Regions from separate parts of the Thalassotalea agarivorans genome, predicted to be linked through region 3. Evidence: predicted binding sites of a transcription regulator. Region 3 holds the regulator's gene; each other region holds the start of a gene.
What was found. The regulator sigma-54, encoded in region 3, starts transcription at its own class of promoters, with help from an activator protein. The targets are predictions, from matches to a motif close to GTTGGCACGNNNNTNGNNT.
Positions count from the first base shown of each region.

Region 1: a site for sigma-54 is predicted at 3,011-3,029, ahead of QUD85_RS14565 (ANTAR domain-containing response regulator). Genes of this name have one in related genera too.
Region 2: a site for sigma-54 is predicted at 1,462-1,480, ahead of glnA (glutamate--ammonia ligase). Genes of this name have one in related genera too.
Region 4: a site for sigma-54 is predicted at 2,405-2,423, ahead of QUD85_RS05780 (DUF4097 family beta strand repeat-containing protein). Genes of this name have one in related genera too.

Region 1 is NZ_AP027363.1:3,176,310-3,181,299, forward strand. Features, by position in the region: gene QUD85_RS14555 (CmpA/NrtA family ABC transporter substrate-binding protein) at 1-977, opposite strand, end outside; gene QUD85_RS14560 (CmpA/NrtA family ABC transporter substrate-binding protein) at 1,288-2,325, opposite strand; gene QUD85_RS14565 (ANTAR domain-containing response regulator) at 2,336-2,947, opposite strand; gene QUD85_RS14570 (S10 family peptidase) at 3,444-4,943, shown strand.
Region 2 is NZ_AP027363.1:2,839,565-2,844,554, forward strand. Features, by position in the region: gene QUD85_RS12935 (sodium/sugar symporter) at 1-1,073, opposite strand, end outside; gene glnA (glutamate--ammonia ligase) at 1,541-2,947, shown strand; gene QUD85_RS12945 (DUF4124 domain-containing protein) at 3,168-3,692, shown strand; gene glnL (nitrogen regulation protein NR(II)) at 3,764-4,855, shown strand; gene glnG (nitrogen regulation protein NR(I)) at 4,852-4,990, shown strand, end outside.
Region 3 is NZ_AP027363.1:578,128-583,117, reverse strand. Features, by position in the region: gene lptC (LPS export ABC transporter periplasmic protein LptC) at 1-267, shown strand, start outside; gene lptA (lipopolysaccharide transport periplasmic protein LptA) at 218-718, shown strand; gene lptB (LPS export ABC transporter ATP-binding protein) at 720-1,448, shown strand; gene QUD85_RS02695 (RNA polymerase factor sigma-54) at 1,484-2,980, shown strand; gene hpf (ribosome hibernation promoting factor) at 3,009-3,296, shown strand; gene ptsN (PTS IIA-like nitrogen regulatory protein PtsN) at 3,301-3,756, shown strand; gene rapZ (RNase adapter RapZ) at 3,756-4,610, shown strand; gene QUD85_RS02675 (HPr family phosphocarrier protein) at 4,613-4,888, shown strand.
Region 4 is NZ_AP027363.1:1,225,824-1,230,813, forward strand. Features, by position in the region: gene QUD85_RS05775 (ATP-binding protein) at 1-2,280, shown strand, start outside; gene QUD85_RS05780 (DUF4097 family beta strand repeat-containing protein) at 2,462-3,289, shown strand; gene QUD85_RS05785 (IS4 family transposase) at 3,340-4,677, opposite strand.

The sequences.
Region 1 (4,990 bases), 750 kb from region 3:
ATAACATCGTAGTCGGCACCTACGTATTCTGATTTACTTAAAATTTTCACAGCTTCTGGACGGTTAGCATTGTCGTTTTCATCTAACCATTTGGCAGCACGAATAAGTGCACGCGTTAAACGAATCGTGGTGTTTGGATATTTTTTAGCAAACTCTTCCGTAATGCCGAACACTTTCTCTGGGTTGTCTTTCCAAATTTCGTAATCAGTTACAACCGGAACACCAATACCTTTGAATACAGCTTGTTGGTTCCACGGTTCACCTACGCAGTAACCGTAAATTGTGCCGGCTTCAAGCGTTGCAGGCATTTGAGGTGGTGGTGTTACTGACAACAAAGCCTGAGCGTCAATTTGACCTGAGGTGTCGCCTTTGTGTGGCGCATAAAAACCCGGGTGAATACCACCGGCAGCTAGCCAGTAACGTAGTTCGTAATTGTGTGTAGAAACCGGGAATACCATACCCATGTTAAACGGCTTACCTTGTTCAATGTAGCTGTCTACAACCGGCTTAAGCGCATCGGCTTTAATTGGGTGAACAGGGCGGCCATCATCCATTTTTGGAATGTTGCCCTTCATTTGTTTCCAAATTTCATTTGAAACAGTAATACCGTTACCGTTTAGGTCCATTGAAAATGGTGTGATGATGTTTGCTTTCGTGCCGTAACCAATGGTTGCTGCGATAGGCTGACCAGCAAGCATGTGCGCACCATCTAAACGGCCATCAATAACGCCGTCGAGTAGTACTTTCCAGTTTGCTTGTGCTTCAATAGTGACATAAAGCCCTTCGTCTTCGAAGTAACCTTTTTCATATGCAATGGCGATAGGCGCCATATCGGTTAGTTTAATGAAGCCGAATTTAAGTTCTTCTTTTTCTGGGTAGCCAATTTCTTCTGCTGATGCACTGGTGAAGATCAAGGCGCTAGCAGCTAGTGCAATTTGGCATAACTGCTTAAATGATTTTGTAGCTAATTTTGACATTTCTATTTCTCCAAATAAAAAAGCCCAAACACGCACTGACAGGTATCAGTCGTCTTTGAGCCACTATGCTATACAACCCGAATATCTTTCGAAGGCTATCTTTGCCATGATTTGGGTTGGCTAATTGTCACTACGTCATTGCAGTTTAGGGTGTAATGCATTAACGCTATTGCTAGTACATTACGATTGCTTTAACTAATACATAAATAGTGCCAACTTTTAAAAACCCTTATAAAACATTGATTTATTAATTTTGATGCACTATTTTTTGGTTTAATTTGATTGGTTTTGATGCATACCTGTGCGGTATTTAACTACTTTGGTGCAATGCTTTTAGGTAAAGTGCATCACTATAAACCTGCGCTAAAACATCACTACTCTGGTCAATATCAACTTGTTGATATTGCTTCATCATTGCCAATAATTGTTGAAACTCTTTTACATCTGCTTGGTTACCTTGGTCAAATTGGCAAAACGCTTGCACTTGCCTTGGCGATTTGTCGAGACCACTTAAACAGCTATCAAGCAATGGCGGGGCGATCACATCAAGCGACAAATCAAGATACTTCGCCTTTGTTAAAAACCGCGCGGCTTCAAGTTTATTTTGAGGGCTTGCCAGCCACAGACACGCTTTATACAAAGCGCGAATTAATGCTGTAACTACATCGGCATTGCCTTTGGCAAAATCAGCTGTCACCGCAATCACTTTCTCCAATGCCCCCGGCCAATTATCTGCGCTAGTTAACACAGTTACACCGACTTTTTCGCGAATCGCTTTCGTATTCCAAGGACTACCAACGCAAAAGCCGTCGATATCCCCAGAATACAATGCCGCGACCATGCTTGATGGTGGTAAGAAAATGATGTCGATATCGTCGAGCGTAATACCGCCTTGCGTTAACCACTGCCTTAACTGGTAATGATGACAACTAAACGGATGCACGGTTGCAAATCGCAGCTTAGTACCAGCATTTTTTCTTGCTGTGGCTATGTCGCTAATTCGTGTTGCAGGTAAAGGTAAGTCACCATCATTGTTCAGCGGTATTTGTTTGGCTAATTGTTTCGACAGAGTAATGCCATTACCACCTCTGCTCAGTACCATAGGGGCAAGCATATTCACCTTGATACCATCAACACCTAAGGTCGACGCTAAAGGCATTGGCGCTAACATGTGGGCACCGTCGAGCAAGCCAGCGGCGAGTTTATCGCGCAATGTCGCCCAAGAATTTTGTTTGCTTAATGTGACATTAAGCCCTTCTTTCTTGAAGAAACCTAATTCATGTGCGACCACTAGCGGCGCAGCATCGTTAAGTGGCATAAAGCCAAGCGTAAGATCGCGTAGAGTCATAATAGGCGTGTTAATCTCCGAGCACTGATACAAAGGATAGGATATTTTTTGCCACAGCTTCCATCGTTTGGCTATTGTCCATCGCCGTTTTTCGAATAAAGTGATAGGCGTCTTGTTCGCTATACCCTTTATTTTCCATTAGCCATGCTTTTGCTTTTTGAATGGTTTTTTGGCTAGAGAGCTTTTGCTTTGTTTCAACTAATTGCTGTTTAAGCGACTGATACTCGCTGAAACGGGCAATAGCGGTTTCTAAAATAGACTGTACCCGAGTCAGGTCTGTACCACCGGCAACATAGGCGCTAACACCCGCTTTGATCATTTTATTGATAGTATTGGTGTTGTCATCATCTGAGAACATCACCACGGGTTTGGGAGCATTAGCCGACAAATGGTTAAGACTATCCAACGTATCGCGATCGGGTGATTCAACATCAATGATCACAATATCTGGCTCACATGATTCCACAGCCTTTAATAATGAATGGCCTGAGTTTGAAAGCCAGTCGACTTGATATTTGTCGCTATCAAGCCCCTGCATAAAAGCTTTTGCCTTTAGCTCATCCGCTTCTATCAGCAATACTTTTAGTTTTTTCGAAAGAGATAATGTCCGCTTAGAATTCATACCTTAGTGGCGTACGTCGACGCTTATACTCAATTATCGGCACTATTGCCAAATGTCTGATAGTTACAAGTCTTGTGCCAACTAATTTTAACCAATAAAAACAATGACTTGTGATTTTTAGGCATTTGTCTATTTTTGCTCGTGATGCAATATGATGCAGGTCTTGCGCCAAAATGATCAGAAATAAAGGTGGCAGCACTCACCGTCATCCCGCACTAGTTTCCGTCATCCCGTACCTTGATGCGGGATCTCCTTACGCTGAGCTTTGGTGCATGGACGCTGCGCTGTTGGAGCATGGGACAAGTAAGTTTTCGCATACGCTGGTGGGAACAAGGAACGTGGAAGCCATTTCAACACACAGCTCATAGCTAGAAGCACGTAGCCCGTAAAACATTTAAGCGCAAAAACACGTCTTTTTACCCTAAAACACTGACAGTCTGCTTAATATTGCATAAGCTCTAGACAAGCTAAATTGCAATACAGAATAAGGTTAAGTATGAAAAAGTTATTAGCACTCTGTTTATTATTGCCCTGTTTCTTGGCTGCACAAGAACATGCAAGGCAAATAGACATCGACCAAAAAGTTGTTACTAAACACAGCACCAAAATTAACGGTAATACCGTCCGTTATACCGCAACAACAGGCACTCAGCCGGTATGGGATGACGAAGGTAATCCAACAGCAACACTTTTTTATACTTACTACCAAAGAACTGGCGTCAGTGATACCGAAACTCGCCCATTAGTCATTTCATTTAACGGTGGTCCTGGTTCTGCATCAGTGTGGATGCATGTTGCTTATACTGGTCCACGTGTATTGAACGTTGACGATGAAGGCTACCCATTGCAGCCTTATGGCGTAAAAACAAATCCACATTCGATTCTAGACGTTGCCGACATTGTGTTTGTTAACCCTGTCAACACGGGATACTCGCGCGTATTGCCCGGTAAAGACGGTAAAATGCCATCACGTGAAAAACAAAAACAAATGTTTTTTGGTGTTAACGCAGACGTGAAGTATTTGGCTGATTGGGTCAACACCTTTGTTACTCGTAATGAACGTTGGCGCTCACCAAAATACCTAATTGGTGAAAGCTATGGTACAACGCGCGTTTCTGGCTTGGCGCTTGAACTACAAAATCGTCAATGGATGTATTTAAATGGCGCTATCTTAGTGTCACCTACTGATATTGGCATTGAGCGCGACGGCCCTGTAAAAGCGGCTAATCGCCTTCCATACTATGCAGCAGCGGCATGGCACCATGGTGTATTAGCTGACGATTTACAAAGTAAAGATCTCTATGAAGTATTGCCAGAGGTAGAAGCATTCACCATTAACGAATACATTCCTGCTTTAGCAAAAGGTGGTTTTATTAGTGCAGACGAAAAAGCCGCAATTGCTAAGAAAGTCGCGAAATATTCTGGTCTTTCAGAGCAAGTCGTATTGCAAGCTAACCTTGATATCCCGACGTCGTTTTATTGGAAAGAATTGCTTCGCGACAAAAACCTCACGATTGGACGTTTAGACTCACGTTACTTAGGCATAGACAAGCAAGCCATTGGTGAGCGCCCAGACTACTATGCTGAACTGACTTCTTGGTTACACAGCTTTACACCAGCAATAAACCACTACCTAAGAAACGAACTCAATTACAAAACCGATGTGAAATACAATATGTTTGGTAATGTTCACCCTTGGGATCGCACCAACAACAACACGGGCGAAAACTTGCGTTTAGCGATGGCACAAAACCCATACTTAAATGTGATGGTACAGGCGGGCTACTACGACGGCGCAACGAATTACTTTGATGCCAAATATACAATGTGGCAGTTAGACCCAAGCGGTTTAATGAAAGAGCGCCTTTCGTTTAAAGGCTATCGTTCTGGCCACATGATGTATTTACGTGCTGAAGATTTGAAGCAATCGAATGACGATTTACGTGAGTTCATCAAAGCCAGCATGGTAGATGAAAAGACACCAGCGAAATATTAAACTTCCGCAAAAAACATGGTGCAAGGAGCATGTTAATAGGTGCGTGA
Region 2 (4,990 bases), 1.1 Mb from region 3:
GTGAAAATGGTGGAAATACTGTTTGTCATCGATGCTAGCGACGAAACAATTGCAGCGACTAAAGCCGCAAAAACCAGACCTTTAATACCAATAGGCATTAGATTCATCATTGTTGGATAAGCTTGGTCTGGTTTCGCTAATGTCGGGTAAAGTACAGCAGCTGCGATCCCTGGCAATACTACAATCACCGGCATTAATAGTTTTAGATAGGCTGCAAACGCTATACCCTTTTGCGCTTCACCAACACTTTTAGCCGCCAAAGCACGTTGAATAATGTATTGGTTAAAACCCCAATAGCCAACGTTCATTACCCATAAGCCACCAATTAACACCGAGATACCTGGTAAGCTCATATAGTGTTCGTTTTCAGGACTTAGAATCATATCAAAATGACCAGGCATTTCTTCGGTTAGCTTTGTAAACCCTGCAACAACGCCTTGGCCATCTGACACTTGATTTAGTGCTAAATAACTGAGTAACAAACCACCAAAAACAAGTAATACAACTTGAATAATATCGGTATAAGCGACCGCTTTTAGTCCACCATAAAGAGAATAAGCGACAGAAAACAACGCAAGGAAAATCATGCCGTACAACCAATCAACACCGGTGACAGTTTCTATCGCTAAGCCACCTAGCCAAAGCACAGATGTAAGATTTACGAAGATAAATACCGCTAACCAAAATAGCGCTAAGGTCACTCTAATTCTTCCGTCGAAACGCTGCTCCAGATATTGAGGCATGGTATAAATTTGATTCTTCAAAAATATTGGTAACAAGTACTTACCGACAAGGATAAGTGTAATTGCAGCCATCCATTCATAAGATGCAATGGCTAGACCTAGCGCATAACCTGAGCCCGACATACCTATAATTTGCTCTGCTGATATATTCGACGCTATTAACGACGCGCCAATTGCCCACCAGGGTAATGATTTACCTGCTAGAAAATAGTCTTTGGTATCTCGTTGATGATTTTTGTCTGCTCTTGAAATCCACAATGCTATGGCGATTAGGGCTAACACATAACCGACAAAAACGGTTATGTCGAGCGTGCCTAATTTAAGGTCCATGATTATTCCTTATTATTTTTGTTATGTATAAAACATGTACTTTGTTGCAGCCTCTTGAACAATAAATTGTTCTGTTAATATTGCTTGTGGTGAAGAACTAGCACTCAAATATACCTGCGGTAGGCACTATACTTTGAGGCTTGCTTTCTTTGCAAGAAAACGATTAATTGAAAATAAAAAGACCGACCAGTTTTACAAGAGCGCTAGCTAAAATTTCAAAACATCTAAAATAGAAACCCAAAAAACAAATTTGTTTCAAAGCCGACTCGTATGAGCAAAAGCACCTCATTGCACCATAACAGAACATAAAAGCACCAAATTAGTGCAAAGAACAGTTTTTTCGCTAAACTATAAACACGGTTTTACAGGTTTTATATGTATTTATAATATTGGCACGATAATCGCATACGATTAGCCAACATATTTTATGTATTTAATTATTACTCGAACAACTCTGGAGACAAAACATGTCACAAGCAGTATTAGACTTAATCAAAGAAAACGACGTTAAGTTCGTTGATCTTCGTTTTACTGATTCTAAAGGTAAAGAACAACACGTATCACTTCCATTTCATCAAGTAGATGAAGACTTCTTCGAAGAAGGCAAAATGTTTGACGGTTCTTCAATCGCTGGCTGGAAAGGTATTAACGAATCAGACATGGTATTAATGCCAGATGCTAGTACTGCAGTTTTAGACCCATTCACTGAAGAAGTAACGTTAAACATACGTTGTGACATCATTGAACCAGCTACAATGCAAGGCTACAGCCGTGACCCTCGTTCAGTTGCTAAGCGCGCTGAAGAGTACATGCGTTCTACAGGCATTGCAGACACAGTATTATTTGGTCCAGAGCCAGAGTTTTTCGTATTTGACGACGTAAAATTCCACGCTGACATGAGCGGCGCTAGCTACTCTATCGACGATAAAGAAGCAGAGTGGAACTCTAATAAAGATTATGAAGATGGTAACTACGGTCACCGTCCTGGCGTTAAAGGTGGTTACTTCCCAGTAGCTCCAGTTGACTCTTCACAAGACTTACGCTCTGCAATGTGTTTAGTAATGGAAGAAATGGGCTTAGTTGTTGAAGCACATCACCATGAAGTTGCAACTTGTGGCCAAAACGAAATCGCTTGTCGTTTCAACACTATGGTAGCAAAAGCTGATGAAGTTCAAATCTACAAGTATGTTGTTCACAATGTTGCTCACGCTTACGGGAAAACAGCTACATTCATGCCTAAGCCATTAGTTGGTGATAACGGTACTGGTATGCACTGTCACCAATCTCTAGCAAAAGACGGTGAAAACCTTTTTGCTGGTGACAAGTACGGTGGCCTTTCTGAAACAGCTTTATACTACATTGGTGGTATCATTAAGCACGCTAAAGCAATCAATGCTTTCACAAACGCTTCAACTAACTCATACAAGCGTCTAGTTCCAGGTTTTGAAGCACCAGTAATGCTAGCTTACTCAGCACGTAACCGTTCTGCTTCAATCCGTATCCCAGTAGTTCCTTCTCCGAAAGCTCGTCGTATCGAAGTACGTTTCCCTGATCCAACAGCAAACCCATACTTAGCATTTACAGCAATGCTTATGGCTGGCCTTGACGGTATCAAAAACAAAATCCACCCTGGCGATGCTATGGACAAGGATTTGTATGACCTTCCAGCTGAAGAAGCTGCAGCTATCCCACAAGTAGCTTCATCTTTCGAAGAAGCGTTAGACGCGTTAGAAGCAGACAAAGACTTCTTAACTGCTGGTGGCGTTATGGACGAAGACATGATCGATGCATACATCGGCCTTAAGCGTGAAGAAGTAGAAACATTGAACATGACTACTCACCCAGTTGAGTTCAAAATGTACTACAGCGTTTAATTTCGCATTTATGAAAAAAGCTTACTTCGGTAAGCTTTTTTTTTGCTTTTTTTTCATAATTAAAAAGACAGGCAATCATTTATATTCGCTGGCTTACATCCACGCAAAAATAAGATTTGCCCTTGCCAAAACAACTTTTTTTGTGTCAAAGTCTTTGTTCAGGCTTATTTTTTGAGCAAATTCATATTACACTTATACTTAATGGACTAAGGATTTTTGTATGTTTAAACAGCTGGCATTCGTTTTATTTTGTATAGTCTTTGCTGTACCAGTTAATGCGGTACAAGCAAAAGTATACGTGTGGCGAAACGAAGATGGTGTATTGGTGTTTTCTGACACACCAAAACCAGGTGCCGAAGAAATGGAAGTCGAGTCAACTAACGTCGTTCAATCCTCAGTTGATACCTCTATATTAGACATCAAAAAACAAGCCCCAAAAGACGAGTATACTGTCACTATTACCCAACCTGCTAGTGATGCCACTATCCGCGATAATACCGGCTCTGTACATGTTACAGGCCAAATAGGTCCAGTGTTTAAGCGAGGATTTAAAATTCAACTTATCGTCGACGGGCAACCCTACGAAAAACCTCAAACTCATACCATGTTCGCTTTAAGAGATATTGATCGTGGCGAACATCAATTAAAAATGCAATTAATCGACACAAACGGCAAGGTTATTGCAACCTCAGAAGAAGTAACCTTCTATATGCATCGAGCGGCCCTTAAAAAGCGCGCTAGATAGCACTAATTACGTGCAATATAGATAAAACAACATTAAACTAATTTTATCATGCACAGTTTTGGTGCAACTATATGACTATACGCGATCGTCAAGAATTACTGTCGATTAAAGAAAAATATCAACACCAGTTAGCCAACCAATTGGTTACGGCTGTCTTGGTGTTGGATGATAGCTTAACTATCCAGTACCTAAATCCTGCTGCTGAAGCGCTATTGTCGAAAAGCTTTAACCGCACCATAGGCAAAAACTTTTTTGATATTGCCTATGCTTCATCTATTTCGTCTGAAAGACTGCAACAACTATTGATCACAGGGCAAGAATTTTCCGATGCGGATGTAAGGCTTGATGTGAAAGAAATCAAACCGATGTCCGTAGAAATTACAGCCTCTTACGTTGAGTTTGATAAAGCGCCTCATGTTTTGCTTGAGTTTAAGCAAATCGACAAGCAGAAACAAATTAGTGCAGAAGCATTTCAACAGCAGCAGTGGGAAAACGCGCGTGACCTGATCAGAGGATTAGCGCATGAAATTAAAAATCCTTTAGGTGGTTTGCGAGGCGCAGCACAGTTACTTAATAAAGAGCTAAACGATACGCAAAAAGAATACACCGCCATGATAATTGAGCAGTCGGATCGACTAACTAATCTTGTCGATAGACTGTTAGGCCCTAATCAATTGCCCAACATGTCTGTTCAAAATATTCATCTGGTTTTGGAGAAAGTGAGTCAGTTGACAAGTTTTAATAACCCCAAGGGTATTAAGATTTGTCGAGATTATGATCCGTCGATTCCGGAAATTTGTTTTGACGAAGAAAAGCTGCAACAAGCAGTTTTAAATATCGTCAGCAATGCAATACAAGTGATTGATGCAGACGACACCGTTACATTAAAAACCCGTATTGCTTCAAATCAAACGATCAACAATCAATTAGTCAAAATGTGCGTTCGGATTAGCATAATTGATACAGGTCCAGGTATTCCACCTAATATCCAAGATACATTATTTTACCCAATGGTTTCAGGGCGTGCTAATGGCACCGGTTTAGGTTTATCTATTTCACAAACATTAATTAACCAACACAGCGGAAAGCTTTCTTGTGTGAGCTACCCTGGACACACTGAATTTATTATTTTATTACCAATTTCTGAAGAGGGAAGCCCATGATTACAGAGCAAGTCTGGATAGTAGACGACGACAGTTCAATTCGTTGGGTGTTAGAAAAGGCGCTCTCCGGCGACAATATTACCTGCGCATCTTTTGAAAATGCGAGCAATTTACTGGTCGCATTAGACCATGGAC
Region 3 (4,990 bases):
GAAAACACGCGCGTTATACTTAATAACAATGTGCGATTATCAACGGAAGATAAATCAAGTATGCTACAAGCTATTACAGGTGAATATATAGAACTCGATTTAACGACCAGTATCGCAACATCAGACAAAGCGATAGTTATCGAGGGTGATGGTTTTACCGTTTATGGCTCAGGATTAACGGTTAACTTAAATACTAAAATTTGGACATTACAACAGCATGACCAAACAATTACACATGATACTCGCAGCCTTGCTGCTCAACACTAATCTTGTTCTAGCCGAAGAAGAAGCAAGCGAAGCGCCCTTTGAACCGGTGAAGATTACGTCTAATGAGCAATCAGGTGATTTAAAAAAGCGTATCGTAATTTATCAAGATAATGTGCGCATTGTTCAAGGCACATTGTTAATTACAGCTGACACAGTGCAAGCGCAACAAAATATTGAAACAGGTGATCAGGTATATACTGCGCAGGGTAAACCAGCAAGATTTGAAAAAACCTTAGAAGATAATTTTGTTGAAATGGAAGCCGAAAAGATAGTTTATGAACCTGCGAAAAACCTTGTCACTATTACCGGTAATGCGCAACTTAGTGACAATGCAATCGAGGTTAAAGCAGACTTTATCACCTACAACACGCTGACCCAAAAGCAAACAGCTAAAAGCCTAGGTGACAACGAAACAGTTACCACAATTAAAGAGCTACCAAAGAAGAATTAATATGGCTGCAACACTTACAGCAACAGGTCTAGCAAAATCTTATAAAGGCCGAAAAGTCGTTAAGAATGTTGGTTTAAAAGTAAGCCAAGGCCAAATTGTAGGGCTTTTAGGCCCCAATGGTGCAGGCAAAACTACGTCGTTTTACATGATTGTTGGTTTAGTACCAAACGATGAAGGTAGCATCACCTTAGATGACAAAGATTTAACCTTGCTACCTATGCACGAGCGCGCAAGGACAGGTATTGGCTACCTACCACAAGAAGCTTCTATTTTTAGAAAGCTAAGTGTACGCGACAATATCATGGCGATTTTACAAACGCGCAAAGATTTAACTGATGTTGAGCGTGAACAAACGCTAGATCAGTTGGTAGAAGAATTTAATATAGGCCATATTATCGAAAATTTAGGTATGGCGCTGTCTGGCGGTGAACGTCGCCGAGTAGAAATAGCACGTGCGCTTGCGGCTAACCCTCAATTTATCTTGCTAGACGAACCTTTTGCAGGTGTCGATCCAATTTCGGTTGGTGATATCAAAAACATCATTGTTCACTTGAAAAATCGTGGTATCGGTATACTCATTACTGACCATAACGTACGTGAAACTCTAGATGTTTGTGAACACGCTTACATAGTGAGTCGCGGAGAATTAATTGCAGAAGGTAATGCAGATCAAATTTTGGCTAATCAGCAGGTTCGAGATGTATACCTTGGCGAGCAATTCAAGCTATAGTTAACAGTAAGCAGTAAAAGGAACAAATTCACCCTATGCGCCCTTCGCTTCAACTAAAAATTGGTCAACATTTAACGATGACGCCGCAGCTTCAGCAGGCGATCAAATTGTTGCAATTGTCGACCATGGATTTGCAACAGGAAATCCAAGAAGCGTTAGATACCAACCCATTACTTGAAATGGACGAAAATTCGGCCTCGCAAAACGATGAGGCGATGGATAATCTTGAGAGTGCGTATAGTGAGCAAACACAGCAAGCTACCGGTGATGGCAGTGAAGACGCGGCGCTAACTGCAGATGAAATTTCTACAACCGATGCAATGAAAGCTAATGATATACCCCAGGAGCTATCTGTCGATAGCACTTGGGATGAAAGCTTTAGTGCTGGTACCTCAAATACCGGTTTAGCGCCAAACAACGATGACTACAGTTACCAAGGTGCCACCTCTGACTCGATACAAGATCATTTGTTTTGGCAAATGGAGCTAACACCATTTACTGACACTGACCGTATCATTGCTACCGCTATTATCGACGCCATAGATGACGCCGGTTATCTCACCATTAGTACAGACGATATTCTCGAGAGTGTCGGGCTTGAAGAAGTTGAGTTAGATGAAGTAGAAGCGGTGTTAAAACGCATCAATATGTTTGATCCTGTCGGCGTTGGTGCCCGCTCATTAGCTGAATGTTTGTTGATTCAATTAAACCAGTTTGACAATGACACCCCATGGCTTGACGAGAGTAAAATGGTGATTACCGATTACATCGATCTACTCGGTGCCAAAGATTATCGTCAACTGATGCGCAAATCTCGATTGAAAGAAGATCAACTTCGAGAAGTGATGCGACTGATTCAAACCTTAGATCCTCGCCCTGGCGAAACAGTGATCAATGAAGAAGAGCAATACGTTATCCCGGACGTATCCGTCACTAAGAAAAATGGTCGTTGGGTGGTAGAACTTAATCCTGACACAGCACCTAAGCTGTCAATTAACCAGCACTATGCTGCGATGTCTAAATCGGTGAAATCAACAGACGATAGTCAATTTATCCGTTCCCATTTGCAAGAAGCCAAATGGTTTATTAAAAGTTTAGAAAGCCGAAACGATACGCTGCTAAAAGTGTCTAACTGTATTGTTCAGCGCCAGCAAGGTTTTTTTGAGCATGGTCCTGAAGCAATGCGCCCGATGGTGTTAAACGACATTGCAGAGGCGGTCGATATGCATGAATCAACCATTTCTCGTGTCACCACGCAGAAATACATGCATACACCTCGCGGCATTTTTGAACTCAAATATTTCTTTTCAAGCCATGTCAGTACCGAAAACGGTGGTGAGTGTTCATCAACCGCGATACGCGCACTGATAAAAAAACTCGTTGCTGCAGAAAATCCAGCAAAACCTCTGAGCGACAGTAAAATGGCGGAAGTGCTTGCGGAGCAAGGCATTAACGTAGCACGCAGAACGATAGCCAAATACCGAGAGTCTTTGTCTATCCCACCTTCTAATCAACGAAAAAGTTTACTGTAAGCAAGTAAATCAACATGAGGAAAGGTTTATGCAAATTAATCTATCAGGTCACCACGTAGAAGTTACGGATTCAATGCGAGACTATGTTGACGAAAAATTTGAAAAATTAGCTCGTCATTTCGAACATATTAACAACGTATATGTTGTTTTAACTGTCGAAAAATTAAATCAAATTGCAGAAGCTACGTTGCACCTTAATGGTACTGAAGTGCATGCAAAATCTGATAGTGAAGATATGTATAAATCTATCGACACACTAGTAGATAAACTTGACCGCCAAGTATTAAAATACAAAGGCAAACTAAAACAACATTAACCTTATGAAACTACAACAGCTGTTATCGCCAGATGCGATAGTGTGTAATGCTACAGGCACAAGTAAAAAGCGCATTTTAGATGAGATATGTGAAAAAGCGGCACAACAAATTCATGGTTTGAGCCAACATGAATTATTGATGTGTCTCATCGAGCGTGAAAAAACAAGTAGCACGGGCATCGGCAATGGTATTGCCATACCTCATGGCAAACTGCCCTGTGGTAACCAGCCAACAGCTGTGTTGTTAACCTCTGAAAGTGGGGTTGATTTTGATGCAATTGATAATCGTCCCGTTGATATATTCATCGCTTTGTTTGTGCCTGAAGATGCATGTAATCAACATTTATCAACCTTGCAAGACATTGCAAAAATGTTTTCTGATAAACAATTTTGCAAACTCATTCGCCAATGCGATTCTAGCGAAGCATTGTACGAACTATTAGCGACGACTGATAAATGATGAAATTACTGATTGTTAGTGGACGTTCAGGCTCAGGTAAATCAGTAGCTCTGCGTGTTCTAGAAGATTTGGGTTATTACTGCGTAGATAACATCCCTGTCAATTTACTGCCGGCGCTTACGCACTCTGTTATCAATGACTATGAGCACGTAGCAGTCAGTATTGATGTTCGAAACTTACCGGCCGATCCTAATGACGTATCAGATGTACTAGATTACTTACCTGAGACGGTCGAGCTGCAAATCATTTTCTTAGATGCTGACGACAGTGATTTAACCAAACGCTTTAGTGAAACTAGGCGTTTGCACCCACTGATTCGCGAGAACATGGCGCTTGATCAAGCAATACAAGCGGAGAAAAGTTTACTCGAACCAATTTCATCACGTGCTAATCATTTCATTAACACCAGTCAGCTTACGCCCCATCAACTCGCTGATACCGTTCGCGAACGGATACTCGGGAAAAAGTCCGGCAATATGGTGATTGTGTTTCAATCGTTTGGCTTTAAGCACGGTATGCCGCAAGATGCTGACTTTGTGTTTGATGCACGCTTTTTACCCAACCCGTTTTGGGAGAAAGAGCTGCGTGCCTACACAGGGTTAGACAAACAAGTGCAAGATTTTCTGGTCGCTGAGCCGATCGTGACTAAGTTTATTTGGCAAATCCAGGGGTTTATGAGTACCTGGCTACCTCACTTGGAGCGAAACAATCGCAGCTACTTAACAATTGCGATAGGTTGCACAGGCGGTAAACATCGCAGTGTATATTGTGCAGAAAAACTCGCTGAAGCGCTGTCTAAAGAATATGATGACATTCAAACACGTCATCGCGATATTGATGTAAAAAGTACTTAGCTATGTCGAAACTTTCACGCGATGTGATTATAACCAATAAGCTTGGTTTACACGCTCGCGCCGCCACTAAATTAGCGCAATTATGCCAACAATTTGAATCTAAGGTTGCAGTAACACTCGCCGGTAGCACGGCAGACGCGAGTTCAATTATGGGCATTATGTTGTTAGCGGGTAGCCAAGGTAAGCAAGTCACGGTTGAAACCGAAGGTAAAGATGCGGCGCAAGCCCTTGCCGCGGTATGCCAGTTGTTCAGCGACAATTTCGACGAAGAAGAATAACCTTTCAACTCGTTATCTTAGACGTTCGTGTTTTTTCACGTTTTTTGCCACTCTCCCTGCTATCAGAACTTTTTATCCGCACCTATAAAACCCACCTTGAAA
Region 4 (4,990 bases), 650 kb from region 3:
GAACGTGCGAAAGACGCATTAGCGTTTGGCTTGGTGATGCAAGCACCCGGTTTTAATGTATATGCAATGGGTGATCATGGTACCGGCAGACAAACGCTGATCAAGCAAATGTTAGCGGCGCAAGCTAAACGTGAGGAAACGCCGGAAGAGTGGTGCTACATCAACAATTTTGACAACAGTCATGAACCCTACAAACTCTATGTTAGCCCAGGTGATGGTAAGCAGTTACTTGCGCGTATGAACACCTTTATCGATGAGCTACTTGATTTATTCCCTGAAGTGTTCGACAACCCAGGCTATCAGCGTCAAAAAGCTGCGGTTGATAGAGAGTTTAACCAAAGGTACGACGAAGCCTTAGCTAATGTAGAACAAATTGCGTTGCAAAACGACGTGGTGTTGTACGAAGAAAAGGGCGAAGTGGGCTTTGCACCACTGGTTGATGGTAAGCCGTTAAACGATGAAGAGTTTAGCAAGCTAGACGAAGCGCAGCGCGAAAAGTTTTATGAATTATTAACCAAACTCGAAGGTTTGCTTGCTGAGCAATTGCTTGAGCTACCGCTGTGGAAACGTGAATCTTCAGATAAATTGCGCAAATTGAAATTTGATACCGCCGAGCAGGCCATTCGTCCACTCTTAAAAGAGCTTGAGCACGAATTTGCAGCGAACTTAGGAGTATTAAAGTATTTAAAAACGGTAAAGGCACACATTGTTGATGTGGTTCTAGAGCTGCTTGTGGAAGAAAGCAACAACGAAAACACCAATACCACTGAAAAGGATTTACGCAAACTTATGGTAGAAAAGTTTCTGCCTAATTTGCTTGTTGATCGCTCTAAAGACGAAGGCGCGCCTGTTGTTTATGAGCAAAACCCAACGTATCAAAACTTGTTTGGCCATGTCGACTTTTCAACCTTTCAAGGGGCAAGTTACACTAGCTATCGCTTGATAAGACCAGGCGCATTGCATAAAGCCAACGGCGGTTACTTGTTGCTTGAAGCAGAAAAGTTGTTAACCCAGCCTATGGTGTGGGCGCGCTTAAAACTGGCGTTAAAAACCCAAAAAGTGACCATAGAAAACCCTTATTCAGAATTCACTCAGCCGGGCGCATACAGCTTAAAACCTGAAGAAATTCCGTTAAAAGTTAAGGTCATTTTATTAGGTGACCCGTCATTGTATTACACGCTACAAGACCTCGATCAGGAATTTACTGAGCTATTTAGAGTGCTTGCAGATTTTGATAGACACCTTAAAAAAGATGAAAACAATTTAGTTGCGTACGGTAAGTTAATTCGCCAACGCGCAGCGAAATACAATTATCCTGAAGTCACCAATGAAGCCATTGCTGAGCTAGTGCGCTACGCCTTAAGAAAAGCCGAGCATCAGCAAAAATTGTCTGCCAATATTACCCAGGTCAATGATCTGCTCGACGAAGCCTATTATATTTGGCACCAATCTGGCAGCGACGGCGAATTAACGGAGCAGTTTGTTACTTTAGCACTGGCTGCAAAAAAACGCCGAACCGGTCGTTTGAGTGAAACTTGGTTAAGCGAAATTAAAGAGTCGCAGGTGCTTATCAGCACGCAAGGTAAACAAGTGGGTAAAGTTAATGGCTTAACCGTACTTGAAATTGGCGATAGCGTATTTGGTACACCGGCACGAATTACGGCCACTGTATATGCAGGTTCAGGTGGTGTCACCGATATTGAGCGAGAAGTTGATTTAGGTAAATCGATTCACTCAAAAGGGGTGTTGCTACTCACCGGTTATCTTGGCCATAAATATGGGCAAGAATTTCCAGTAACGATTTCTGCTAACATCGCTATTGAACAAAGTTATGGCCATATCGATGGCGACAGCGCTTCAATGGCTGAGCTATGCGCTTTGGTGTCTGCGATATCACATATGCCAATTGACCAAGGTATAGCCATTACTGGCTCGATTAACCAACATGGGCAAGTGCAATCCATTGGTGGTGTGAACGAGAAAATCGAAGGCTTCTACCGTCTGTGCAAAGATAAAGGCTTAACCGGTAAACAGGGCGTAATTATTCCGCAAACCAATGTTATTAACTTAATGTTGTCAGACGAAGTTATGGAGGCGGTTAGCAACAATATGTTTAACATATATGCCGTCGACGATATCGACCAAGCCTTAGAAGTGTTAATGGATACGCAAGCAGGGGAGTTAGGTTCAACCGGCCGTTATCCTCGCAAGTCGATACACGGTATGGTGCTAGACAAGCTCAAAACGTTTGAAGCCTTGTTACATGGAAATGACGATTAATTTAAACCTTTTCGTTAGTTAATGTAACTAATAGAGTGTGAAAATAACTAAATAATAGCTTGTTGCCACCAACTAATAGCATGGTGTGTTTATTTAAGTTGCTGTATTTAAATGAAAAATCAATGTTGGCAAGCTAATTGTATAGTGTTTGGTGAACATAAAATAGAAAAGGGATTCATACATGAACTTAGTTAAATCTACTCTCGCTGTTACGTCATACCTGCTACTTACAGGCTGTGTCGTGGTGTCTTATCCGTCGTACGCTGGCAGCGACCTTGTTGCAGAAAAGGAACTAACGCTTCCTAGCGCGAGTTTAAAAACGTTAGACGTTGAAGCAGGTGCTGGCGAACTAATTATTGAAGGTAAAGATGGCATTAGCGAAATTACCGTGAATGCTAAAGTGTATGCTGACGACTCAGACTTCGAAGACTATACCCTAACGCTCGATACCTCAGGCAAAACTGCAAAACTAGTGTCTGAAATCGATAATAGTTTTAGTTGGGGCGATGGTCCTAATGCCTATATCGATGTGCGCGTAACTGTGCCAAGCGAACTGTTCTTATCGGTTGAAGATGGTTCGGGCAGCATGCATATTACCAGCATGAAAAATGGTGCGGATATTACCGATGGTTCAGGTAGCCTTGTGATAGAAAATGTCGCTGGCGAAGTTAAAGTCAACGACGGTAGCGGTTCATTAACCATTTCAAGCGTTACTGGCAATTTGGACGTTAATGATGGTTCGGGTTCACTAGAGATTAGTGAAGTCGGTGGCAGTTTGGAGGTCAATGACGGCTCCGGCTCAATTGAAATTAGTAATGTTGGTGGCGACGCGAACATTGACGACGGTTCAGGTAGTTTAACGGTTCGTGACGTCAAAGGCGTTGTAACAATTGACGACGGTAGTGGCGGCATTGATGTGCGCAGAGCGGGTGGCGTTAACATTATTGAAGCGGGCTCTGGCGGCTTAACTATCAAGGACGTAGAAGGAAACTTCGAAATCGATAGTTAATACGTTGGCAACAAGTTAGCGAAAAAGGCCGCTTAATTGCGCAATGCTGTTCACTTTAGTGGAGCAGCATTGCGATTAATTGGATAACGGGTCTTTGATATCTTTACCGCCCTAGGTCTTGATGGCCTAGGGCGGTTTTCTTTGAAGAGCATGGTCAAGTCACCTCGAAGCTGAGCTAATCGTTTTGGTGTATTACCAGGTGATAGCGCTTTTGCCATCACTTTCAATTGACTGGCGATGAACTGGCAAGCATATTTGAAACTAATTTCGTTAGGAGCTCTTTGATGAGAAACGGCCGCTTGACTAGCTTCTCTTCGAACAAGGTTGTAACCCAGCACAAGTCCCCATAACTCTTGATATACAAGATCAACTGTTTTGCTTCTAAGGGTGATCGCATTGTGTTGCATTGATGATTTGATGTCTCGGTAACCTAGCTCAATTTCCCAACGCTCATGGTATAACTCGGCAACATCTTGAGCGTTGTATTTATCACGAGGTAATGATGTGAATACCGTTTTTACTTTGCCAGCAACTTCATACGTTACAGCCCTAACTTTCCAAGTTTCCGGTAAGTCAGGATTCTTCTTTCTTGCCTGAGGGGAGACCTTCATCTCGACCAATTGGTCATTACTTTCTTGCTTGTCGAGCAGCGTGTACTTTAAACCTTTTCTTGCGGGAATAAGCCAATGACTGTTGTCTCCCAGTTTGTTTATACCCAGAAGTAGCTCTGCGCTATAGAAACCTTTGTCTAGTAGGGTAACTGAGTTATCTGGCAACTTATCCATGAACCCCTTTGCGAGAGGAATTTCACCTTTTCGATAAGGGCTTATATCGCCATCAACAATCACATGAGAGCGAACATTCATTAGCGTCACGAGCCTTAACATAGGAAATGGCGTTTGCCGATTTGTGCTCGTATTTCCAGAGCCGAAATGCTCACGTAATTCAGGCGTATCATTTGTGCGAAATAAAGCCCCATCAACAGCAAAAACCTGAAGGCCGTGCCAAGTGTCACCTGGGTAACGCTCTAATCCCCATTGGTTGCTGCATTGCCTAAATAGCCATGCCATCGATTCAGAGCCAAGACGTTTTCTCGCTTCGGTTAATGCACTTTTAGCTAAAAGTTTTTCATCAGCTAAGCCTTCAGCACATATGTTCATACGCCTTGCTACTTCAGCAATCGGTTCGTTTCTAAAAAATGCCATACCAACTACCAACCAAAGCACCATATCACTGGGCAAACGCCGTCTTCGGATTGTAGCTTTGGCTGACAACCCTGTCGCTTGATAAACCCAATCGTCAGGAATGTGCTCACAAAAGGTGGTTAACTTGGCAATATCTACTGGGGATTCTTCGATAAAATCGTGAAACTGGGTGAAGGCAGGCATAAAAAAATCCGTAATCAGAAAACTGACTACGGATTTTGCACGATCATTTGGATCGGTCAACTGATCACATTCTTAATAGATCAGCATTGCGCTTAATTGCGGTCTTTTTGTTTGAAAATTACACAATTTTACTTGTTTAATTACGAAAGCGCTGTATAATGCGCGCCTCTCGTGAGTAAGGACTTACGAGGTTGGACGGGGATCCCGCCATAACGACTTCATTGGATGCGGTAGAGATTGTGTGTGAGTAAGTCATTTGGTGGTACCTCAATGTGTATTTGAGTGTTTGTAGTAAACACCACCAATAGAAGAC